Regions from separate parts of the Allobosea sp. NPDC003192 genome, predicted to be linked through region 4. Evidence: riboswitches for the same ligand, from Rfam matches in the RefSeq annotation. Region 4 holds a riboswitch; each other region holds the start of a gene.

Region 1 (5,299 bases), on a different contig from region 4:
GGCGATCGTCGCCTCCGAGATGTTCGGGCGGCGCATCCCGATCATCCGCCTCTCGGAGGAGGCCTTCGCGGCCTTATCCTCTGCGACGGAGGCGACGATTACGCTGGATGGCATGGTGGCCGATGGCGGGCGCATTCGGGTCGCTCTCACGACTGCGGCGCAGGAGGTGTTGCAGCTCTCCGCGGCCGATCGCCATATGCTCGACGGCAATGACGGGATCGCCGCTCAGCAGGCCATGCGCATCCTCGTTGCCATGGCGAGCCAGCAGGGCGCGCGAGCGCTCGTCGATGTCACGCGGGCGCATGTCGATGGCTGCATCTATGCCGGCCCGGCCAATCTGGTCTTCGCCGAGAAGATGGGGGAGCTCGGTGCGCGTGTCCGCGTCCCAACGACGATGAACGCGATCTCGGTCGATCATGCGAACTGGCGCCACCAGGGCGTCGCGCCGGAGTTTGGCGAGCCTGCGGCGCGCCTCGCTGATGCCTATGTCCGCATGGGCTGCCAGGCGAGCTTCACCTGCGCACCCTATGCCTTGCCGGACCCGCCCGGTTTCGGCGAGGCGATCGGCTGGTCGGAATCGAATGCGGTGATCTTCGCCAATTCCGTGCTCGGCGCCCGCACTGCGAAGCATCCGGATTTTCTCGACTTCTGTATCGCGGTCACTGGCCGCGCGCCGCTTGCCGGCGCTTTTCTCGACGAAGGCAGACGGGCACGCCGCGCTGTCCGGGTCGAGCTGCCGGAGGGGGCAGACAGTGCGGCCTGGCCCCTGATCGGCTACCTCGTCGGTCTCGCTTCGTCCGACCGAATCCCGCTGATCAGGGGGCTCGCAAGGACACAGCCGACGCGGGACGATCTCAAGGCACTCTGCGCCGCCTTCGGCACCACCTCCGCCGCGGCCATGCTGCATGTCGAGGGGATCACGCCGGAAGCGGACAGCCTCGGCGGCAATCCCGAGGAGGAAGTCGTGATCACGCGCGAGGACCTGGCCGCGGGCTGGCGCAAGCTGAGTGGTGGACCGCCAGAAGTCGATCTCGTCGCCATAGGCAGTCCGCATGCCTCGCTCGACGAATGCCGAGCCGTCGCGGAGCGGCTCGATGGCCGCCCTCTCGCGGCGGCGCTCTCCGTCATCATCACCGCCGGGCGGGAGGTCGTCGCCGGAGCACAGGCCGATGGCACGCTGGCGAGGCTTCGGGCGAGCGGTGTCGACATCATTCCCGATCTCTGCTGGTGCTCGATCACCCGCCCTGTCTTTCCGGAGCGGGCGAAGGTGGTCCTGACCAACTCTGGAAAATACGCCCATTACGGGCCGGGGCTCTCGGGTTGCGCCGTCAGACTCGGGACGCTTGATGACTGTATCGAGGCCGCTTTGACCGGGATCGTTCCCGCGCGCTTGCCGGCCTGGCTCTCCTGAGCCTCCGGCGGGCTTGACCGCACGGCGCGGCCTTATAGGGTGGCCGCGATCGAGGTTCTCCGGATCGCATCCGGAGCTAAGAGGGAATTCGGTGAGGCACTGGGCATTGGACCGAAAAGTGGAATCCGCTTTTCGGGTGAATCCGATGCTTCGACAAAGAGATAGATCGCCACTCTGCGTCCGATAGGGCACATGGCGATCTATGGCCAAAGCCGAGGCTGCCCCCGCAACTGTAAGCGGCGAGCTCTCCGTCCATCGTCCACTGGCGCCGATATCGCGCCGGGAAGGCCGGGCGGAACCGGCACCGACCCGCGAGCCAGGAGACCTGCCCCGGTCGTCGAAGACGTCTTTCGGACGGGGTGTTCCGGAGGTGTGTGTCGATGGCGGCCATGCCCTCCATCCATCCACGCCCCTGCGCAGCTCCCCGCCCGTCATCTCGGGGAGCGATGAAATCCATGGTCACGAAGACTGCCGCCCGCGCCGTTGCGCAGAGCTTGACGGCTGCGCGCCGTCCATTCTATCAAAAATGCAACATCGTTACATTTGAGGCTTCTGCCGTGCCGACTGCGCGTCATGTTGTTCGCTTGCTGCGATGGTCCGTCGCGGCGCTGCTCGGCACTTTGGCCGCGGGGGTTGCCCAAGCCGCACCGACGCAATATCCGCTGACGCTGGAGAATTGCCGCGAGAGCGTGACCTTCACGGCGGCGCCAAAGCGCGTCGTCGCGATCGGCCAGACGCAGACGGAAATCCTTTACGCGCTCGGCCTCGGCGATCGTGTCGTCGGCACCGCCGTCTGGTTCTCGCCGGTCGCCAAGCCTTATGAGGCCGCCAACGCCAAGGTGAAGCGCCTCGCCGACAATGATCCGAGCTTCGAGGCGGTGCTCGCCCAGGAGCCCGATCTCGTCACCGCGATGTTCGAATGGCATGTCGGGCCGAACGGCATCGTCGGCAAGCGCGACCAGTTCGCCAAGGTCAAGGTGCCGACCTATGTCTCGCCGACCGATTGCGTCGGCAAGGACAATTCCGGCGCCGGCGACGGCGTGCGCACCCAGATGTTCACGATGGAGCTGGTCTACCGCAACATCCGCGAGTTCGGGCAGATTTTCGATGTCTCCGATCGCGCAGAGGTCCTCGTCGCAGAACTCAAGGCGCGCGAGGACAAGGCGGTGCAGGCCGTCGCCAGCCTCAAGGCCAGGGACGTGCCGGTCGTGGTCTGGTTCTCCAGCCGTGACATCAAGGGCGACGGCTTCATGGCCGGCAAGAACGGCGTGCCCGCCTACATCCTGTCGAAGCTCGGCGCCCGCAACATCATCGCCACCAATGAGGAATGGCCGCTGGTTGGCTGGGAGAGCATCGCTGCCGCCAACCCTGCCGTCATCGTCACCGTGAAGATGGATCGCCGCCGCTTCCCGGCCGACGACATCGAGAAGAAGCTCGACTTCCTCAAGACCGATCCCGTCGCCAGCAAGCTCGATGCGGTGAAAAACCAGCGCATCGTGATCCTGGATGTCGGAGCGACCCGCGCTGGGCTCGACACGGTCGACGGCATCGAGACGCTCGCCAAGGCGATCTCTGGCTTCGGCCTCACCCCTTGAGCCACGCTGCCCACGGCCCGAACTGGCCGGCGCGGGTCGCTATTGCGCTGGCCTCGCTCGTCGCGCTCACCTTTTCGGTGGCGCTGGCGGTGACGATCGGCGAGATGCGCATCCCGTTGGCCACGGCGCTGCGGGCGCTCGGCAATGGGCTGTTCGATCTCGGTTTCCCGGTCAGCGCGATCCAGCAGGGCGTGATCTTCGATTATCGCCTGAGCCGGGCGCTGATGGCGGGCTTGTGCGGCGGAGCGCTGGCGCTCTCGGGCGCGATCCTGCAGGCGCTGCTGCGCAACCCGCTGGCGGAACCCTATGTGCTTGGCATCTCGGCGGGCGCCTCGACCGGCGCCGTTGCGGTGCTGATCCTAGGCGTCGGCATCGGCGGCACAGCTCTGAGTGTCTCGGCCGGAGCCTTCATCGGCTCCTGTGCTGCGCTCGCCGTCGTGGCGCTGCTGGCGACGGGGGCGGGCGGGGCGAGCGATCGCGTCATCCTCGCCGGCGTCGCGACCTCGCAGCTGTTCAACGCCGCGACCGCGACCATCGTCACGACGATGGCCAGCGCCGAGCAGGCGCGCGGCGTGATGTTCTGGCTACTCGGCAATTTCGGCGGCGTGCGCTGGCCGGACCTCTGGATCGCTGCGCCGGTCGCCTTCATCGGTTTCGGCATCTGCATGCTGCACGCCAAGGCGCTCGACGCCTTCGCCTTCGGTGTCGATGCCGCCGCCTCGCTCGGCGTCGCGGTGACGCGGGTCAAGGTCGTGCTCTTCGCCACCACCGCGGTGATGACCGCGGTGATGGTCTCGATCGTCGGCACCGTCGGCTTCGTCGGCTTGATCATCCCGCATGCCGCCCGTTTCCTCGTCGGCTCCGGCCATGCCCGCCTGCTGCCGGCCTGTCTCGTCGTCGGTGCGATCTTCATGATCCTCGCCGACATCCTCTCGCGAGTGCTGATCCCGCAGCAGATCCTGCCGATCGGCGTGGTGACGGCGCTGTTCGGCGCGCCGGTCTTCGCCCTCATCCTCTACCGCACGAGGCGAGCGACATGACGCTCGCGACCCGTGAGGTGCGCTGGGGCGCTGCCGGCAAGATGATTGTCGACGGGGTGACGCTGCAGGCGGCGCCCGGCCAGGTGCTCGGCCTGATCGGGCCGAACGGCTCGGGCAAGTCGAGCCTGCTGCGACTGCTCTGCCGTCTGCGCAATGTCGCGAGCGGCGTCGTCATGCTCGACGGGCGCGACATTGCCGCCGTGCCGCGGCGCGAGCTCGCCCGCCGCCTCGCCTTCGTCGAGCAGCAGGCGACGACCGAGATCCAGCTCTCCGTCTGCGATGTCGTCCGTCTCGGCCGCACCCCGCACCGCGCCGCGCTGGCATCCTGGAACGATGCCGACGAGGCGGCCGTGAACGAGGCGCTGGCGCGGGTCGGGCTTACCGAGCGGCATGACCAGTTCTGGCACACGCTTTCGGGGGGAGAGCGCCAGCGTGTCCATATCGCCCGCGCGCTGGCGCAGGAGCCGAGCGAGCTCATCCTGGACGAGCCGACCAACCATCTCGACATCCAGCACCAGCTCTCGATTCTCGGCCTGGTTCGCCGCCTCGGCATCACCTGCATCATGGCACTGCACGACCTCAATCTCGCGGCGATGTTCTGCGACGAGATCGCATTGCTCCACGACGGGCGGCTGCAGGCGGCGGGGACGCCGGACGAGGTCCTCACCGCCGAGGCGATCCAGCGCATTTTCGGCGTTGCGGTCTCGATCGGCACGGGAGCATCAGGCCGCCGGCACATCGAATACCTGATCGAACCCGAGCGGAGGCAATCATGAAGGCGGCTGAGGCGCAGACCCAGGTTTCCGACTACTGGACCCGGCGCGCGCCGGCCTTCGACGGCGTGGCGTCCCATGTCGCGCAGGCCGGGCTCTGGCGGGATGTCCTCGCAACCGCCTTCGAAGCGGAAGGGACGAAGGACGTGGTCGATCTCGGCACTGGTACGGGCGCCTGTGCGCTCATCGCCGCGTCGCTCGGGCATCGCGTGCGGGGCTGCGACGGCTCGGAGGGCATGCTCGCCGCGGCCCGGCAGGCGGCCGAGACATCCGGGCTCGATGTCGCCTTCGAGCATGCTCTGATCGAGGAGGCCTCGTTCGCGCCTGGCTCGGCCGACATCGTGACGCTGCGCAACGTGCTCTGGACCTTGCCTGACCCGATGGCGGCTTTGCGCAAGGCTCATCTCACCCTGCGCTCGGGCGGTCTCATCCTCGTCTCGGATGGGCTCTGGTCGGTCGCGGCCCAGTATCGTTCGACCT
Region 2 (5,299 bases), on a different contig from region 4:
GCGCAGCACGCCCTCGGCCTCGGCCGCCTTGGCGACGCGGGCGACCAGCTCTTCCGGCGAGCCGGCCTGGGGCAGCGGCAGCGCGACGCTGTCGAAATCGTCATGGTCGTGATCCTCGCCCTCGCCGTGATGCGAGGGGCGGGCGGCGAGATCGGCCTCGGCAGCGGCGCCGAGCCCGATGATCAGCGCCGGCTCGACCTTGCCATGAGCCGTCTCGACCACCTTGATCGCCTTGGGCAAATGCTGGGCGATCTCGGCCTTGACCCGCTCGCGGCCTGCCGCGTCGACGAGGTCGCTCTTGTTGAGCAGGATCAGGTCGGCGCAGAGGATCTGGTCCTCGAACACCTCTTCCAGCGGGTTGTCGTGGTCGACCGCCTGGTCCTGCGCCGCCTGCGCCTTCAGTGCTTCCGGATCATCGGCGAACTGGCCCTCGGCCACCGCCGGCCCGTCGACCACGGCGATGACGCCGTCGACGGTGACGCGGCTGCGGATCGCCGGCCAATTGAAGGCCTTGACCAGCGGCTTCGGCAGAGCGAGGCCCGAGGTCTCGATCAGGATGTGCTGTGGCGGGTTCGGCCGGTTCAGCAGCGCCTCCAACGCCGGCACGAAATCGTCGGCGACGGTGCAGCAGATGCAGCCGTTCGGCAGTTCGACGATGTCCTCCTGCGTGCAGCCCTCGATGCCGCAGCCGGCGATGAAGGAGCCGTCGAAGCCGAGATCGCCGAATTCGTTGACCAGCACGGCGAGGCGCTTGCCGCCGGCGTTCTCGAGCAGATGACGGACGAGGGTAGTCTTACCGGCGCCGAGGAAGCCGGTGATGATCGTGCACGGCACCTTGCCGAGAGCAGGATTCTGCGGAGCGTTCATTGATCTGATCCTTGCTGGCGCGGCAACGGAGGCACGCGCGCGACCACGCCCTTGCGGAACGGAGCGGGTCTTTCCTTCCAGGGAACGATGCCGTTGGCGCTGGCGGCGAATTTCTCCGCCCCGCTGACGATCTCGTCGAGATGAAGACCGGCGTCGAGATCGCCGATCAGATAGGTCCACTTGCCCTCGGCCGCGAGCGCGATCGTGCAGGGCCGCTTGCAGACGGAAAGGCATTCGACCGGGACGACGGCGATGCCGCTGCCGGCGAGGCGTTCGGAAAGCACAGCTGCGAGGCCGAGGCCGGGCTGGTCATAGCCCTCCGGCAGGTCTTCGCGCGGGCGCCGGCAGGTGGTGCAGACATGGATGGTGCAGCCCGGCTCCTGCCGGACTTGCGTCGCGAGGGCGAGATCGCCTTCGAGCATCGAAACGCCTCCTTGGATTGGCGCGCCGCTGCCGGCCGCGCGAGGCGTCAGGCCGCGACAGCGGTGGTGCTGCGGCGAGCGAGCCACGGCCAGAGCACGCCGACGGCGAAGCCTGTGACGAGCCAGAGCGCGGCCTGGATGGCGAGCGAAAGCGCGGCGAAATGCGCGGCGATCTCGGCCGGCACCTTGCTTTCCGGAGCGGCCGGATGCGGCGCGCCGATCAGGTGCGGCAGCAGCAGCGCCAGCACGGCGAGCGCCCGCGCCCAGGAGGCCTCGACGCGCAGGAACACAAAGAGCGCGCCGGCGGTGACCACAGCCGTCAGCAGCCACCAGAGCTGGCGTTGCTGCAATTCGGCCGCGGCTGCTCCCGGCAGCTCCGGCGCCAGCCCCATCGCCGGGGCAAGCCCGAAGGCGAGGAAGCCGCAGATGGCCCAGGCGAGGGTCCGGCGCTGGTCGATCTGTTCGTTCGCGGCGATCATTCCGGCCAGCAACAGCGCGGCGAAGCCGATCGCCGTGCCGATCGTCACCAGGCTGGTGAAGGCGGTGCGCTGCAGGCCGTCCTGCGGCTTCCATTCGTGCTCGCCCGTATGGTCCGCCCCGGCTTTCGGGTCGTTGTGAGCGAGGTGGATGCGGGCTTCGCCGGTGAAGGCGGCCTGCATCGGCGCGCCCTGCATGCGCAGCGCCGCCTCATAGGTCTCGGCCTTGAGGATCAGCGGGGTGGTGGTGACGTGCTGGAGCGCCGAGATCAGCAGCCCAGCCAGAAGCCCGGCCAGGACGCTGACCGTGAGAACACGCGTGATCATGTGCTTCCCCTTCAGTGGCAGGGGAAGGCGAGGCCGTGACGGGTGTCGTGCGCCGCGTTGTGGACAGTGGACGAGGCGGCGAAGCCGACGGTGTAGATCAGCACGAAGCCGAGGATCAGCGCGGCGGCGACGGCTTTCGCCCGCTCCGAAACGCTGGCCTGACTGGTGACGGTTGCGGTGTTCATTGGTTCACTCCTGGCCACCCCACCGGCAGCCTGCTGGACGACATCGAAAGACGGCAGGTCTCCTGGCTCACGACTTGGTGTCCTGCTCCGCCTTCCCGGGAAAACCCAGTGGCCGATGGCACAGGACGCGCCGCTTACAGTTGCGGGGGCAGCCGCGGCCTTTCACCGCGTTCCCTTTTCACCTCGTTGTCGAGGCACCGTCACCGACGATCATTAGCCATCCGGCAGGCACTGTGCAATGCAGTGCCATGACCGAAAGCGCATGGCGGCACGCATGACCCTTCCCCCGCTCACTCTGGTCCTCGGCGGAGCCCGTTCCGGCAAAAGCCGTCATGCCGAGGCGCTGATCGAGGCGCTGCCGGCGCCCTGGACCTATATCGCCACCGCCCAGGCCTATGACGATGAGATGCGCGCCCGGATCGCCGAGCATCGCGCCCGCCGCTCCCGCGACTGGCAGACGGTCGATGCACCCGTTGCCCTGCCCGAGGCGATCCGCAATGCCCGGGCGGGACAGCCCATCCTGGTCGATTGCCTGACGCTCTGGCTGACCAATCTGCTGCTGGCCGAGCGCGACATCGCGATCGCAACCGGCGAACTCGTCGCCGCCTGCCGCGAGGCCAGCGCGCCTATCGTGCTGGTCTCGAACGAGGTCGGTCTCGGCATCGTACCGGACAATGCGCTTGCCCGGCGCTTCCGCGACGAGGCTGGTCGCCTCCACCAGCGGCTTGCGGCACAGGCCGGGCGCGTGGTCTTCATGGTCGCCGGATTGCCGATGCAGGTGAAGTGATGACGACCGAGGCCGAGGATGCCGCCCGCCACAAGGCGAAGATGGAAAAGCGCAAGGCGGTGCAGGACGCCGAGGTCGCCGGCAAGACGCTGGAGAAGGGCCTGCTGATCGTCAACACCGGCCCCGGCAAGGGCAAGTCGACTGCCGCCTTCGGCCTGATCCTGCGGGCGCTCGGCCATGGCTGGCGCATCGGCGTCGTCCAGTTCATCAAGGGCGCCTGGTCGACCGGCGAGCGCAAGGCGCTGGAAGCCTTCGGCGATCAGATTTCCTGGCACTCCATGGGGGAGGGTTTCACCTGGGAGACGCAGGACAAGGCCCGCGACATCGCCGCCGCGACCCGAGCTTTCGATAAAGCCAGGGAATTGATGGCGGATGAGGGCATCCGTTTGCTGGTGCTGGACGAGCTCAATATCGCCTTGCGCTACGACTACCTGCCGCTCGCGGAGGTCGTCGCGGCGCTGCAGGCGCGCCGACCCGACCTCCACATCGTCGTCACCGGCCGCAACGCCAAGCCCGAGCTGATCGAGGCCGCTGATTTGGTGACGGAAATGACGCTGGTGAAACATCACTTCGCCGCCGGGGTTAAGGCGCAGGAAGGGATCGAGTTCTAAAGGGCGAACGCGGCGACGCTTCCAACCGCCGCCAACCCCCAGAGCAGCAGGCAGGCGCGGCGATAGAGGGCAAGCGCTCGCCTGATATCCGCCGCCGTCGCCTCGGCCCGGCCATCACCCATCCAGCCATCCTCGACCCTGACTGCGCCATAGACGCGCGGGCCGGCGAGGCGCAGCCCGAGCGCGCCGGCCATCGCCGCCTCCGGCCAGCCGGCATTGGGCGAGCGATGGCGCCCGGCATCGCGGCGGACCGCTTGCCAGGCAGAGCCGGCATCGGCCTGGCGGTCGAGCCCCGCGGCGATAGTCAGCAGCAGCGCGGTCAGCCGCGAAGCCGGCAGGTTGACGATATCGTCGAGCCGCGCCGCCGCCCAGCCGAAGGCGAGATGGCGCGGCGATTTGTGGCCGATCATCGAATCGGCGGTGTTGATCGCCTTGTAGAGCGCCCCGCCCGGCAGGCCGCCGACGCCGAGCCAGAAGGCCGGCGCGACGATGCCGTCGGAAAAGTTCTCGGAGAGGCTCTCGATCGCGGCACGCGCGACACCGGCTTCATCGAGGCTCTCCGGATCGCGGCCGACGATCATCGAAACCGCCTTGCGTCCCCCAGCGAGCCCGCCTTGCTCCAACCCCTCGGCGACGCGGGCGACATGCTCATGCAGGCTGCGCTGAGCCAGCAGGCTCGAAGCCAGCAGCGCCAGCGGCAGCAAAGCGAGCGGGCCGGCGAGGCGGCAGAGCGCGACCAGGGCGAGCGAAGCTGCGAGCGTCACCCCGAGCAAGACCAGGACTGCACCGACGCCGGCCATTCGCCGCATCGCGAAGCTCATGCTCTCGCGGTTGAGGCTGCGATCGAGCCAGCCGATCAGCGCGCCGATCCAGGTGACGGGATGGCCGATCCATGCGAACAGGCGCGCCGGATAGCCGATCGCCGCCTCGATCAGGAGGGCGGCGAGGAGGAGCGGCAGGCTTGCGGAGAGCGACATGGCGGCCGGGGAGACGAAGGAAGCGATCTGGCATGGCGGCGATCTTGCCACGGCCAAGGCGCTGTTCCCGCAGGCGCCAAAACCCTGGATCGATCTCTCGACCGGTATCAACCCGATCCCCTATCCGCTTCCGGAGCTGCCGTTAAGCCTATGGCAGCGCCTGCCGGGCAAGACCGACGAGGCGGCGCTGCTCGCGGCGGCCCGCAAGGCCTATCGCATTCGTCCGCAAAGCGGCCTCGTCGCCGCGCCGGGCACGCAGATCCTGATCGAATTGCTGCCGCGTCTGGTACCGGCCGCGAAGGTCGCCGTGCTCGGCCCGACCTATGGCGAACACGCACCGGCCTGGCGCAAGGCGGGTGCTACCGTGCGCGAGATCGGTGATCTCGCCGAGATCGGCGATGCGAACGTTGTCGTGCTGGTCAATCCGAACAATCCGGACGGGCGTGTCGTCCCGCAGGAAACGTTGGTTGAGTTGGCTGCCGCGCTCGCCGCGCGAGGCGGTTTTCTGGTGGTCGACGAGGCCTTCGCCGATTTCGTGCCGAAGATGAGCCTGCTGCCGATCCTGCCGGAAGGGGCAGTGGTGCTGCGTTCATTCGGCAAGGCCTATGGGCTGGCGGGCCTCAGGCTCGGCTTCGCGGTCGGTGAGG
Region 3 (5,299 bases), on a different contig from region 4:
CAGGGAAGGGCGGCCGGCGCAAAGCTGCCGCCCCCGGCAAATCCTGCCGGGCGATTTACCGCTCGTTAACCATGTTGCCGGCACAAGGATGTGGGTCGGGCAGCGTCCATACAGCGCCTTTTCAGGCCGACCTTGCGAGAGCGTGATGATCCGCATCGACCAGCGCAGCCCGATCTCATCGACGACCCCGACCAGCCGCAGTGCCTCGACGGGTAGTTCGTCCTTCCGCCTGCCGGCGCGTGAGAGCGCGGCCTCGGCGCAGGGTGCGGCCGTCAGCCATGCCGGCTCGCTCGATGGCTTGCTCGCCGTCCAGGCCGAGGAGGACGGGCAGGAGCGCAAGCGCCGTCAGGCTCGCCGCGGTCACGATCTGCTCGACGGGCTCGATCGGCTCAAGGCCGCCCTGCTGGCCGGGCGCGTTTCGCCGGCCGAGCTGGAGCGGCTGAAGGGGATGCTGTCGGCGCGGCGCGAGGCGACCGACGATCCGCGCCTCGACGAGGTGCTTGCCCATATCGAACTGCGCGCAGCGGTGGAGCTTGCGAAGCTCGGGCGCTGATCAGCGGATGAACTGATCCGCGTACTCCGCTCCGAGCCCGTTCGTCGCGTAATGCGCACGGCATTTGTCGAGCCGGGTGAAGACGTCGTCATAGCCGAGGCATTTGCCGTCCGGGTCGACATAGATCATCGCGCCATTGACCTGGAACATGGTGATCATCTCCTCGACATCGGGATCGACCACCAGCGTATGGGTCTCGCCGGGCGCCTCGTAGACATAGGAACCCTCAGTCGCGGTCCAGTCATGTTCGAGATAGCGCCACTTTCCCCGCAGTACATAGCCGTGCACCGGCTGGGGGTGGCGGTGGCGCGAGAGCACGCCGGCGCGGCGCACGCGCAGCAGGTTCATCCAGTAGCCGCGCGTCACCGAGAGGCAGAGCGGCCGGAACCAGACATTATCGTCGACCGGCACCCAGACGCGCTCATCCTCCGGGATGACGTTCGGCACGATCAGCTCGGGCGGCGAATCCTTCGGCTGCGGATGGCGATAAGGTGTCCAGCGCTCTTCGGTGCTGACCTGGACCGGGACCGGGCTGACCTTGTTCATCGCGATGTCCTCCGCTTGAGCTTTTGATTCAGCTGGCTGGGCGATCGATTCAGCAAGCGCCGCCAGGTCGTTGATGTTTCTTCGGTCCTTCAGACGGCGAGATAGCCGCCGTCGACCGGCAAGGTCGCGCCGGTGATGAAGCGGGCGGCGTCCGAGAGCAGGAACAGGATCGCGCCGCCGACATCGCCCGGCTCGCCCCAGCGGTTCATCGGCGTGCGCGACAGGATCGGGGCGGAGCGGGCGGCGTCCTCGACGAGGGGCCTTGTCAATTCGGTCGCGATCCAGCCCGGTGCGACCGCGTTGACGCGGATGCCGTCCTGCGCCCAGGCGGCGGCGAGCGACTTGGTCAACTGGCCGACGCCGCCCTTCGAGGCGGAATAGCCCGGCGCATAGGCCGAGCCGTGGAAGGTCAGCATCGAGGCGGTGTTGACGATCGCACCTTTGCTCGCGGCGAGCTTCTGCTTGGCGGCGAGGCACATGCGCATCGTGCCGGTGAGATTGACCTCGACGGTGAGCCGGAACGCCTCGATCTCGAACTCCTTGCCGCCGCGCTGGATCATGCCGGCGCAATTGACGAGGGCGTCGATGCGCTGGCAGCCGGCGACGATCGCTGCGACCTCGGCATCGCTGGTGACGTCGAGCCTGGCATGGCGGATCGCGGCATGGGCGGGCGTCGCCGAAACCTCGTCATCGGTGAGGCCGGTGGCGAGGACCTGGTAGCCGGCTTCGGCAAGCGCGAGCGCGGCGCCGGCGCCGATGCCGCGAGTGCCGCCGGTGACGAGGGCGAAGGGGGCGGAGGAGCTTGTCATAGCTCCAATCTAAATCGGTTCGCAGAGTTGCCAACTGCGTTGGCAGGCGGGGCGCCCTGCGTCGGCGCACGGAGAACATCGTCACGCCCCCGCGCCTTGCCCAAAAGGCCGGCTTCCCCCTGCGCGCGTAACCCGCTAGGAAGCGCGCGGGCGGCTGCGGCGAGGTCGTTGCAGCCCGGAAACGTTCCAGACTGACCAGAGCAGGGGTCGCATCACATGAGCAAGATCAAGGTCGCCAACCCGGTCGTCGACATGGACGGCGACGAAATGACCCGCATCATCTGGCAGCACATCAAGGACAAGCTGATCTTCCCCTATCTCGACCTCGAGCTCGATTATTTCGACCTCTCGGTCCAGAACCGCGACGCGACCGACGATCAGGTCACGATCGACGCCGCCAACGCCACCAAGAAGCATGGCGTCGCGGTCAAGTGCGCCACCATCACGCCGGACGAGGCGCGCGTGAAGGAATTCAATCTCAAGTCGATGTGGAAGAGCCCGAACGGCACGATCCGCAACATCCTTGGCGGCGTGATCTTCCGCGAGCCGATCATCTGCAAGAACGTGCCGCGCCTGGTGCCGGGCTGGACCCAGCCGATCGTCATCGGCCGCCATGCCTATGGCGACCAGTATCGCGCCACCGACTTCAAGTTCCCGGGCAAGGGTACGCTCTCGATCAAGTTCGTCGGCGAGGACGGCAACGTCATTGAGAAGGAGGTCTTCAAGGCCCCCGACGCCGGTGTCGCCATGGCGATGTACAATCTCGACGATTCGATCCGCGACTTCGCCCGCGCCTCGCTCAACTACGGCCTGATGCGCAAGTACCCGGTCTATCTCTCGACCAAGAACACCATCCTCAAGACCTATGACGGGCGTTTCAAGGACATCTTCCAGGAGATCTTCGACGCCGAGTTCAAGGCGGAGTTCGACAAGCTTGGCATCACCTATGAGCACCGCCTGATCGACGACATGGTCGCGTCGGCGATGAAGTGGTCGGGCGGCTATGTCTGGGCCTGCAAGAACTATGACGGCGACGTGCAGTCCGACACTGTGGCGCAGGGCTTCGGCTCGCTCGGCCTGATGACCTCGGTGCTGATGACGCCGGATGGCAAGACCGTCGAGGCCGAGGCCGCGCACGGCACGGTGACCCGCCATTATCGCGAGCACCAGAAGGGCAAGGAGACTTCTACCAACTCGATCGCCTCGATCTTCGCCTGGACGCGTGGTCTCGCCCATCGCGCCAAGCTCGACAACAATGCCGAGCTCGCCAAGTTCGCGACCCTGCTCGAGAAGGTCACGGTCGATACCGTCGAGGCCGGCGACATGACCAAGGACCTGGCGCTGCTGGTCGGCCCCGATCAGAAGTTCCTCTCGACCACCGGCTTCCTCGACAAGGTCAGCGACAACCTGCGCAAGGCGATGGCCGCGTAAGCGGCCTGAGCCTTGAAGGCAAAAATAGAAGCCCGGCCGTTCTGGCCGGGCTTTTTTGTTGAGCGGTATATGTCCATCCATTGACATGGAAATTGAACGATCTACTAAATCTGGTGGTCGATGGTCTCTCGAATCGCAAGATCGAGAGCTAAGAGGGAAGCCGGTGAGAAGCCGGCGCTGCCCCCGCAACTGTCAGCGGTGAGTTCTTAGTCCAGCGTTGTCACTGAGGCCGCAAGGCCTTGGGAAGACGGACGAGAGCGGTGACCCGCGAGCCAGGAGACCTGCCGCGACCCTAGTTCACGTCCTCGGGCGGGGTGTCCCGGTGGTGCGCTTGGCAGGTCGCGGCCTCGTATCGTCGCGCGCCTTCTCGACGCTACCGCTCTGGCCTCTGCCTCCAACATCTTGGGGTTGATGCCGATGTCTCTTTCCATTGAAGCCGAACGGCCTGCTGCCGTCCCGTTGGCTGCCACTGCTGCGCCAGCCGAGGCCGCGCCGACTGAGCCGGGCTACCAGCTCATCCGCCGCAATGGAGCCGTGACGTCGTTCGATCCCTCGAAGATAGCGGTGGCGCTGACCAAGGCCTTCCTTGCCGTCGAAGGTTCCAGCGCCGCCGCCTCGCGCCGCATCCATGATGTCGTTGCCGAACTGACCGAGCAGGTCGTCGCGGGATTGACGCGCCGCGCCGCCACCGGCCGCACCTTCCATATCGAGGACGTGCAGGACCAGGTCGAACTCGCGCTGATGCGCGGCGAGCATCACAAAGTCGCCCGCGCCTATGTGCTTTATCGTGCCGAGCGGGCGCAGGAGCGGGCGAAGGCTCAGGCCGAGGCAGTGCCTCAAGCTGCCGCGGCTCGCTCCCTGCAGATGAAGCTCGCCGACGGCACGCTCGTCCCGCTCGATGCCGCCCGTCTCGACAAGGTGGTACGCGAAGCCTGTGCCGGTCTCGACGGCGTCTCACCTGAGCCTGTCCTCAGCGAGGCGCGCCGCAATCTCTACGACAGCATCTCGCTCGACGAGTTGGCGTTGGCGCCGATCCTCGCCGCCCGCACGCTGATCGAGTCCGAGCCGAACTATTCCAAGGTCTCAGCCCGGCTGCTGCTCGACAAGCTCCGCCGCGAAGCACTGAGCTTCGTCCACGGCCATGCCGAGCAGGCGACGCAGGAGGAGATGGCTGTCGGGTACAGCGACTATTTCGCGGCCTATCTCAAGGCCGGCGTCGAGAACGAGCTGATCGACCCCGAGCTCGGCCGCTTCGACATCGCCCGCATCGCCGCCGCGCTGAAGCCGGAACGCGACCTTCAGTTCGACTATCTCGGCTTTCAGACGCTCTACGACCGCTACTTCCTGCATGTCCGCGGCAACCGCTTCGAGCTGCCGCAGGCCTTCTTCATGCGTGTCGCCATGGGCCTGGCGCTGCGTGAGATCGACCGCGAGGGCAGGGCGATCGAATTCTATGACCTGTTGTCGTCCTTCGACTTCATGGCCTCGACACCGACCCTGTTCAATTCGGGCACGCTCAGGCCGCAGCTCTCCTCCTGCTTCCTGACCACCGTCGCCGACGATCTCGACGGCATCTTCAAGGCGGTGAAGGACAATGCCCTGCTCGCCAAGTATTCGGGCGGCCTCGGCAATGACTGGACGCCGGTGCGCGGCCTGGGGGCCCATATCAAGGGCACCAATGGCGAGAGCCAGGGCGTCGTGCCGTTCCTGAAGGTCGCCAACGACACCGCCATCGCCGTCAACCAGGGCGGCAAGCGCAAGGGCGCAGTCTGCGCCTATCTCGAAACCTGGCACGTCGACATCGAGGAGTTCCTCGATCTCAGGAAGAACACCGGCGACGACCGCCGCCGCACCCACGACATGAACACGGCGAACTGGATTCCCGACCTGTTCATGCAACGCGTCGAGGCCGGCGCCGATTGGACCCTGTTCTCGCCCGACGAGGTGCCCGACCTGCACG
Region 4 (5,299 bases):
AGGATGCGCAGCAGCCGGTCGCGCAGATCGGTGCGATCCAGCAAGGCGAGTACCACGAAGACGAGGACGATGCCGGCCGTCGCCAGCGGCTCGAGCACCCGCCCGAGCCAGATCAGGGCGACCTGCAGCTGGGTGCCGGGCGCCGATACGACCTCGACCCGTTGCGCCTCGCTGCCCTGCACTGCTTCGACTTCCTTCTGAAGGGAGGCGATCGCGTTCAACGCGCCGTCGAGCATCCCCGGCGCCCTGAACTGCGCCTTGAGATCGTTGATCTTGCCGTGGATGGTCGACTGATAGGTCGGGAGCTGCTCGCCCAGCGAACGCAGCTGCGTCCCCAGGACAAGGAAGAGCCCACCTAGCAGCACCAGCACGACGGTCATCACTGTCGCGATCGCGATCACCTTGGGCAGCCCACGTCGGCGCAGCCACATCACCAGCGGATTGAGTGCGAAGCCGATCAGGAAGGCGAAGGCGAGCGGGATCAGGATGTCCTGACCGTAATAGAGCGCCGCGATGATCACCGCGGCGGAGACCAGCGTCGCCGCCACCCTGACGATGTCGCTCGCGCCCGTATCGCTTGCACCGAGGCCGCCCGCCTCCGGCTGGATCATGGTTCGGCGGACTGGCGGTGTCGTCATCATGGTCGAAGCCCCCCGGCCCGCTCTGGATGGTCTTGAGAACGTGAGAGAGACGGCCCGGTTCCCCGAAACCCGCCCCGCATTGCGAACTGCAAGCCGCAGACGCTAAGAGGAAGCGATCTTCAACCGCGGGTATCTGCAATGACGCGCGACGAGGCCGGAAGCGGCGCATCTGACAAGGCCGGAACGATCTGCCGGGCGCTGCGCCGGGCGATCATCGAGCGGGCGCTCGAACCGGGCGCGACCTTGCCCGAGGATGCCCTCGGCGAGCGCTTCGGCGTCAGCCGCACCCTTGCGCGCCATGCGCTCGGCCAACTCGCCGCCGAAGGGCTGGTCGAACTGCGCCGCAACCGCACCGCCGTGGTGGCGACGCCAAGCTGGCAGGAGGCGCGCGACACCTTCGACATCCGCATCGAGCTGGAGGGCCTCGTCGTGCGCCAGCTCGCTGGCCGCCTGAGCAAGACGCAGCTCGCAACCTTGCGCGCCCATGTCGATGCCGAGGATACGGTGCGCGGCGAATCCGACGCGGTCTCGATCCGGCTCGCGACCGAATTCCACATCCTGCTTGCTGAGATGACGGAAAGCCCGATCCTCATCCGCTACGTCAGCGAGCTCGCTTATCGCTGCTGCCTGATCCTCTCACTCTACAGCCGGCCGCACTCCTCGGAATGCGGCGTCAACGAACATCGCCTGCTGATCGATGCGCTCGAGAGCGGTGATGCCGCAAAGGTCATCAGCCTGATGCACCGCCATCTCGATTCGGTGGCGGAGCGGGCGCTGGTGGCGCAGGCCAAGCCGCGTGGACGCGACATCATGGCGATCCTCGCGCCCTATGCCGAAACATCGCAATCAGCCGGCAAGCCTCGCGGAAAGCGCGCGCTGAAGGCTGCCGAATAACCCCATCGCAAGGGCCGGCCGGCGCATTGACCCCGCCGCATTTCCGCCCTACTCGTGAACGCGACGGTTCCCTCACGGGATCAAAAGGGAACGCAGTGCGGATGGCCTGGCCATCTCATGCTGCGGCTGCCCCCGCAACTGTAAGCGGCGAGCCTTTCGCCATACGCCACTGGGACCTCGGCCCTGGGAAGGCGGCGAAAGGCAGCGACCCGCGAGCCAGGAGACCTGCCGTCAGCCGTGGTCACACGCGAACACATCGGCCGGGGTGCGCTGATGGGTGGTAGAACTGCGCGCACCCGGTTTCGGGCGCGGGTGGGGACATCTCGTTCGCGGTGACGTGCCACTGACGTTACCGCCGAGGTTTCCCGTGTTCCGTTTGCCAAGTCCCGCCAGGAGCGGGCGTTCATCCCTTGCCCTCTCTTTGCTCGCCGCCTCGACCATGCTGACGCCGCTCTCCGCATCGGCGCAGTCGGGTGAGAAGCCGATCGCGCTCGATGAGCTCGTCGTCAGCCCGACCGGCGTTCCGACGCCAGCCAGGGAGATCGCCAGCTCCGTCACCGTCATCACGGCCAAGGAGATCGAAACCCAGCAGCGCCGTACCTTGCCGCAGGCGCTCGCCGCCGTGCCCGGCCTCAACCTCGTCCAGACCAACGGCCCGGGCGGGCTGACCTCGGTCTTCATGCGCGGCACCAATTCGAACCACGTCAAGGTGCTGATCGACGGCATCGAGGTGAACGATCCCTCGACGCCGAACCGCTCCTTCGACTTCGGCCAGATGCTGACCACCGACATCGAGCGGATCGAGGTGCTGCGCGGCCCGCAGAGCGGCCTTTACGGCGCCAATGCGCTCGGCGGCGTCATCTCGATCACCAGCAAGCGCGGCGAAGGCCCGCCCAAGGTGACGGGCACGGTCGAGGCCGGCTCCCATGGCACCTTCAACCAGAGCATCGGCGTGAGCGGCGGTGACGACCGCTTCGACTACGCCTTCGGCATCAGCCATTTCCGCGCCGATGCGACGCCGGTGACACCGCCGGAGCTCGTGCCCGCCAGCCGGCGGCGCAATCCGAACTCCTATGACAACTGGAGCTATTCCGCCCGCCTCGGTGCTCGCCTGACCGACACGCTGAGCGTCAACTGGGTCGGCCGCTATATCGACGGGCAATTGCTGTTCACCGGCGATTCCGGCTTCCCGAGCCTGCCGGATGCCTTCCGCTCCAGCCAGAACTACCGCCAGGCCTTCACCCGCGGCGAGGTCGTCTGGGCCCCCCTGGACGGGCAGTTCGTCAACCGCTTCGGCGTTTCCTACAGCAATCAGGATCGCTCCAACCGCCGGCCGAACGCCTTCGGCATCCTCGGCCTGCCCGCTGAGAACCTCGGCGAACGGACCAAATACGACTGGCGTGGCGATCTGAAGCTCACCCAGAGCCAGACCCTGGTGATGGGCCTGCAATACGAGACCGAGCGCTTCGACACGCCGAACAAGACCGTCTCGAACGGCAACAAGGGCGCCTACGTCGAATTGCAGTCGAACTGGACCGACCGCTTCTTCACCGTCGCCAATATCCGCTACGATCACGACGACAAGTTCGGCGGCCACACCACCTATCGCATCGCACCGGTCTTCATCGTGCCCGGCACCGACACCAAGCTGAAGGCGAGCTACGGCACCGGCTTCAAGGCGCCGACGCTGAGCGAGCGTTTCAGCGATTCACGCCCGGCCTTCAACTTCTACGGCAATCCGAACCTGAAGCCGGAGGAAAGCCGCGGCTGGGACGTCGGTTTCGAACAGCCGCTGCTGAACGGGCAGGTCAATGTCGGTGCGACCTGGTTCCACAACGACATCGACAACCTGATCCTGACCAACGCCGCGCGCACCTCCTATACGAATATCGGCCGCGCCACGACCAAGGGCGTCGAGGCCTTCGCGGCGCTCGAGCTGACGCCGCAGTTCAAGGTGCACGCCGACTACACCTTCACCCTCGCCAAGGACGAGACCGCGCATCAGGAGCTGCTGCGCCGGCCACGCCACAAGGCCAGCATCACCGCCACCTGGATGCCGATCGAGAAGCTGACGCTCTCGGCGACGCTGATCTATGTCGGCGAGCGCGTGGACGGGAACCGCGATTTCTCGATCTCGCGGATGCGCGCGCCCGGCGCCGCCATCGTCAACCTCGCCGCCGACTATAAGGTCGACGACAAGCTCACCGTGTTCGGCCGCGTCGATAACCTGTTCGACAAGCGCTACGAGAACCCGGTCGGCTTCCTGGTGCCGGGGCTCAGCGCCTTCGGCGGGATCAGGATGAGCCTGTGAGGCGGCTGGCCGCCCTCGCGCTCGGCCTCTGGCTGGCGGCGTCCGGCGGCCCGGCCCAGGCGGACGATGTGCCCGTCAAGCCGCAACGCATCGTTTCGCTCAACATGTGCACCGACGAGTTGGTGCTGCGCCTTGCGTCCCCGCAGCACATCGCCTCGGTGACCTGGCTGTCGCAGGACCCGCGCAACGCCAACATGGCCGGGCTCGCCCGCACGATCCCGGCCAATCACGGACTGGTCGAAGAGGTGCTGGCACACAAGCCCGACCTCGTCGTAGCCGGCGCCTACACGACACGCGCGACCGTCGCGCTGCTGAAGCGCGTCGGCGTGACGGTCCGCGAGTTCGGCGTGCCAAGCAATCTTGCCGAGATGCGCCAGCAGATCCGCGACATGGCCAAGCTCCTCGGTGAGCAGGAGAACGGCGAAGAATTGATCGCCGGGATCGACGCCCGCCTCGCCGCGCTGTCCAGCCGCCCTCGCCCGGCCCATCCCCGCGCGATCGTGCTGCGCCCGAACGGCTTCACCACCGGGCGCGGCTCGCTCGTCGACGAGATATTGACGGCCGCGGGATTGACCAACCTCGCCGCCGAGCTCGGCATCGACAATTACGGCCAGATCGCGCTCGAGACTGTCGCTATCGGCGAGGCCGACATCCTGATCCTCAACACGACGCCGGATGGGCCGCCCTCGCTGGCGCACGAGATTCTGCATCACCCGGTCCTCGCCCGGCTCGGCGACCGGCTGAAGCTCGTCGCCTTGCCGTCGAAGCTCTGGACCTGCGCCGGCCCGGCGGTGATCGACGCCATCGAATTGCTGCTCGATGCGGCCGCGCCGGCATCGACCGGAACCAGACCATGAGCACCATGGCCATGCCCTCATCCACATCCGACCGGATGCCCTATTGGCCGCTCGTCGGTTTGCTGGTCGCCGCGACGCTCGCCATGGCCGTGCTCTCGCTGGCCGTCGGCTATGCCCGGCTCGACTTTTTCGTCGCACTCGGCGACTGGCTCGCCGGGCGCCAGACCCTACCCGCGCTGGTGCTGGTCGAACTGCGCCTGCCGCGCGCCATCCTCGGCGCTCTCGTCGGCTTCAGCCTCGGCCTTGCCGGCGCGGCGATGCAAGGGCTGCTGCGCAATCCGCTGGCCGAGCCCGGTATCGTCGGCATCTCCAGCGCCGCCGCCTTCGGCGCCGTCAGCGTGTTCTATTCGGGCTTCGCCGGCGCCTTCGCGCTGGCCCTGCCGCTCGGCGGCATCACCGGGGCACTGCTGGCGGTCCTGCTGCTCTTCGCCCTCAACGGCCGCGGCGCCGGGACAATGACGCTGATCCTCGCCGGCGTCGCGATCAACAGCTTCGCCGGAGCGATGACCTCCCTCGCGCTCAATCTGGCGCCCAACCCTTACGCCGCGCTTGAGATCGTGTTCTGGCTGATGGGCTCGCTCGCCGATCGCAGCCTG

The links. A riboswitch is a leader RNA that binds a small molecule or an ion and turns the genes downstream of it on or off. The one in region 4 is predicted to bind cobalamin.
Region 1: another riboswitch for cobalamin. It lies ahead of ACQKLX_RS15320 (ABC transporter substrate-binding protein); the one in region 4 lies ahead of ACQKLX_RS04180 (TonB-dependent receptor plug domain-containing protein).
Region 2: another riboswitch for cobalamin. It lies ahead of ACQKLX_RS06520 (CbtB domain-containing protein); the one in region 4 lies ahead of ACQKLX_RS04180 (TonB-dependent receptor plug domain-containing protein).
Region 3: another riboswitch for cobalamin. It lies ahead of ACQKLX_RS25225 (ribonucleoside-diphosphate reductase subunit alpha); the one in region 4 lies ahead of ACQKLX_RS04180 (TonB-dependent receptor plug domain-containing protein).

Annotation. Positions count from the first base shown of each region.
Region 1 is NZ_JBNNPK010000010.1:73,729-79,027, forward strand. Features, by position in the region: gene lhpI (cis-3-hydroxy-L-proline dehydratase) at 1-1,411, shown strand, start outside; cobalamin riboswitch at 1,447-1,758, shown strand; gene ACQKLX_RS15320 (ABC transporter substrate-binding protein) at 1,999-3,006, shown strand; gene ACQKLX_RS15325 (FecCD family ABC transporter permease) at 3,003-4,046, shown strand; gene ACQKLX_RS15330 (ABC transporter ATP-binding protein) at 4,043-4,822, shown strand; gene ACQKLX_RS15335 (class I SAM-dependent methyltransferase) at 4,819-5,299, shown strand, end outside.
Region 2 is NZ_JBNNPK010000003.1:270,219-275,517, forward strand. Features, by position in the region: gene cobW (cobalamin biosynthesis protein CobW) at 1-867, opposite strand, end outside; gene ACQKLX_RS06510 (DUF1636 family protein) at 864-1,289, opposite strand; gene ACQKLX_RS06515 (CbtA family protein) at 1,337-2,092, opposite strand; gene ACQKLX_RS06520 (CbtB domain-containing protein) at 2,104-2,277, opposite strand; cobalamin riboswitch at 2,313-2,493, opposite strand; gene cobU (bifunctional adenosylcobinamide kinase/adenosylcobinamide-phosphate guanylyltransferase) at 2,552-3,064, shown strand; gene cobO (cob(I)yrinic acid a,c-diamide adenosyltransferase) at 3,064-3,675, shown strand; gene cbiB (adenosylcobinamide-phosphate synthase CbiB) at 3,672-4,652, opposite strand; gene cobD (threonine-phosphate decarboxylase CobD) at 4,651-5,299, shown strand, end outside.
Region 3 is NZ_JBNNPK010000023.1:53,190-58,488, forward strand. Features, by position in the region: gene ACQKLX_RS25205 (flagellar assembly protein FliX) at 146-553, shown strand; gene ACQKLX_RS25210 (2,4'-dihydroxyacetophenone dioxygenase family protein) at 554-1,099, opposite strand; gene ACQKLX_RS25215 (SDR family NAD(P)-dependent oxidoreductase) at 1,189-1,908, opposite strand; gene ACQKLX_RS25220 (NADP-dependent isocitrate dehydrogenase) at 2,125-3,339, shown strand; cobalamin riboswitch at 3,443-3,642, shown strand; gene ACQKLX_RS25225 (ribonucleoside-diphosphate reductase subunit alpha) at 3,757-5,299, shown strand, end outside.
Region 4 is NZ_JBNNPK010000002.1:307,888-313,186, reverse strand. Features, by position in the region: gene ACQKLX_RS04190 (AI-2E family transporter) at 1-638, opposite strand, end outside; gene ACQKLX_RS04185 (GntR family transcriptional regulator) at 780-1,535, shown strand; cobalamin riboswitch at 1,585-1,782, shown strand; gene ACQKLX_RS04180 (TonB-dependent receptor plug domain-containing protein) at 1,903-3,846, shown strand; gene ACQKLX_RS04175 (ABC transporter substrate-binding protein) at 3,843-4,703, shown strand; gene ACQKLX_RS04170 (FecCD family ABC transporter permease) at 4,700-5,299, shown strand, end outside.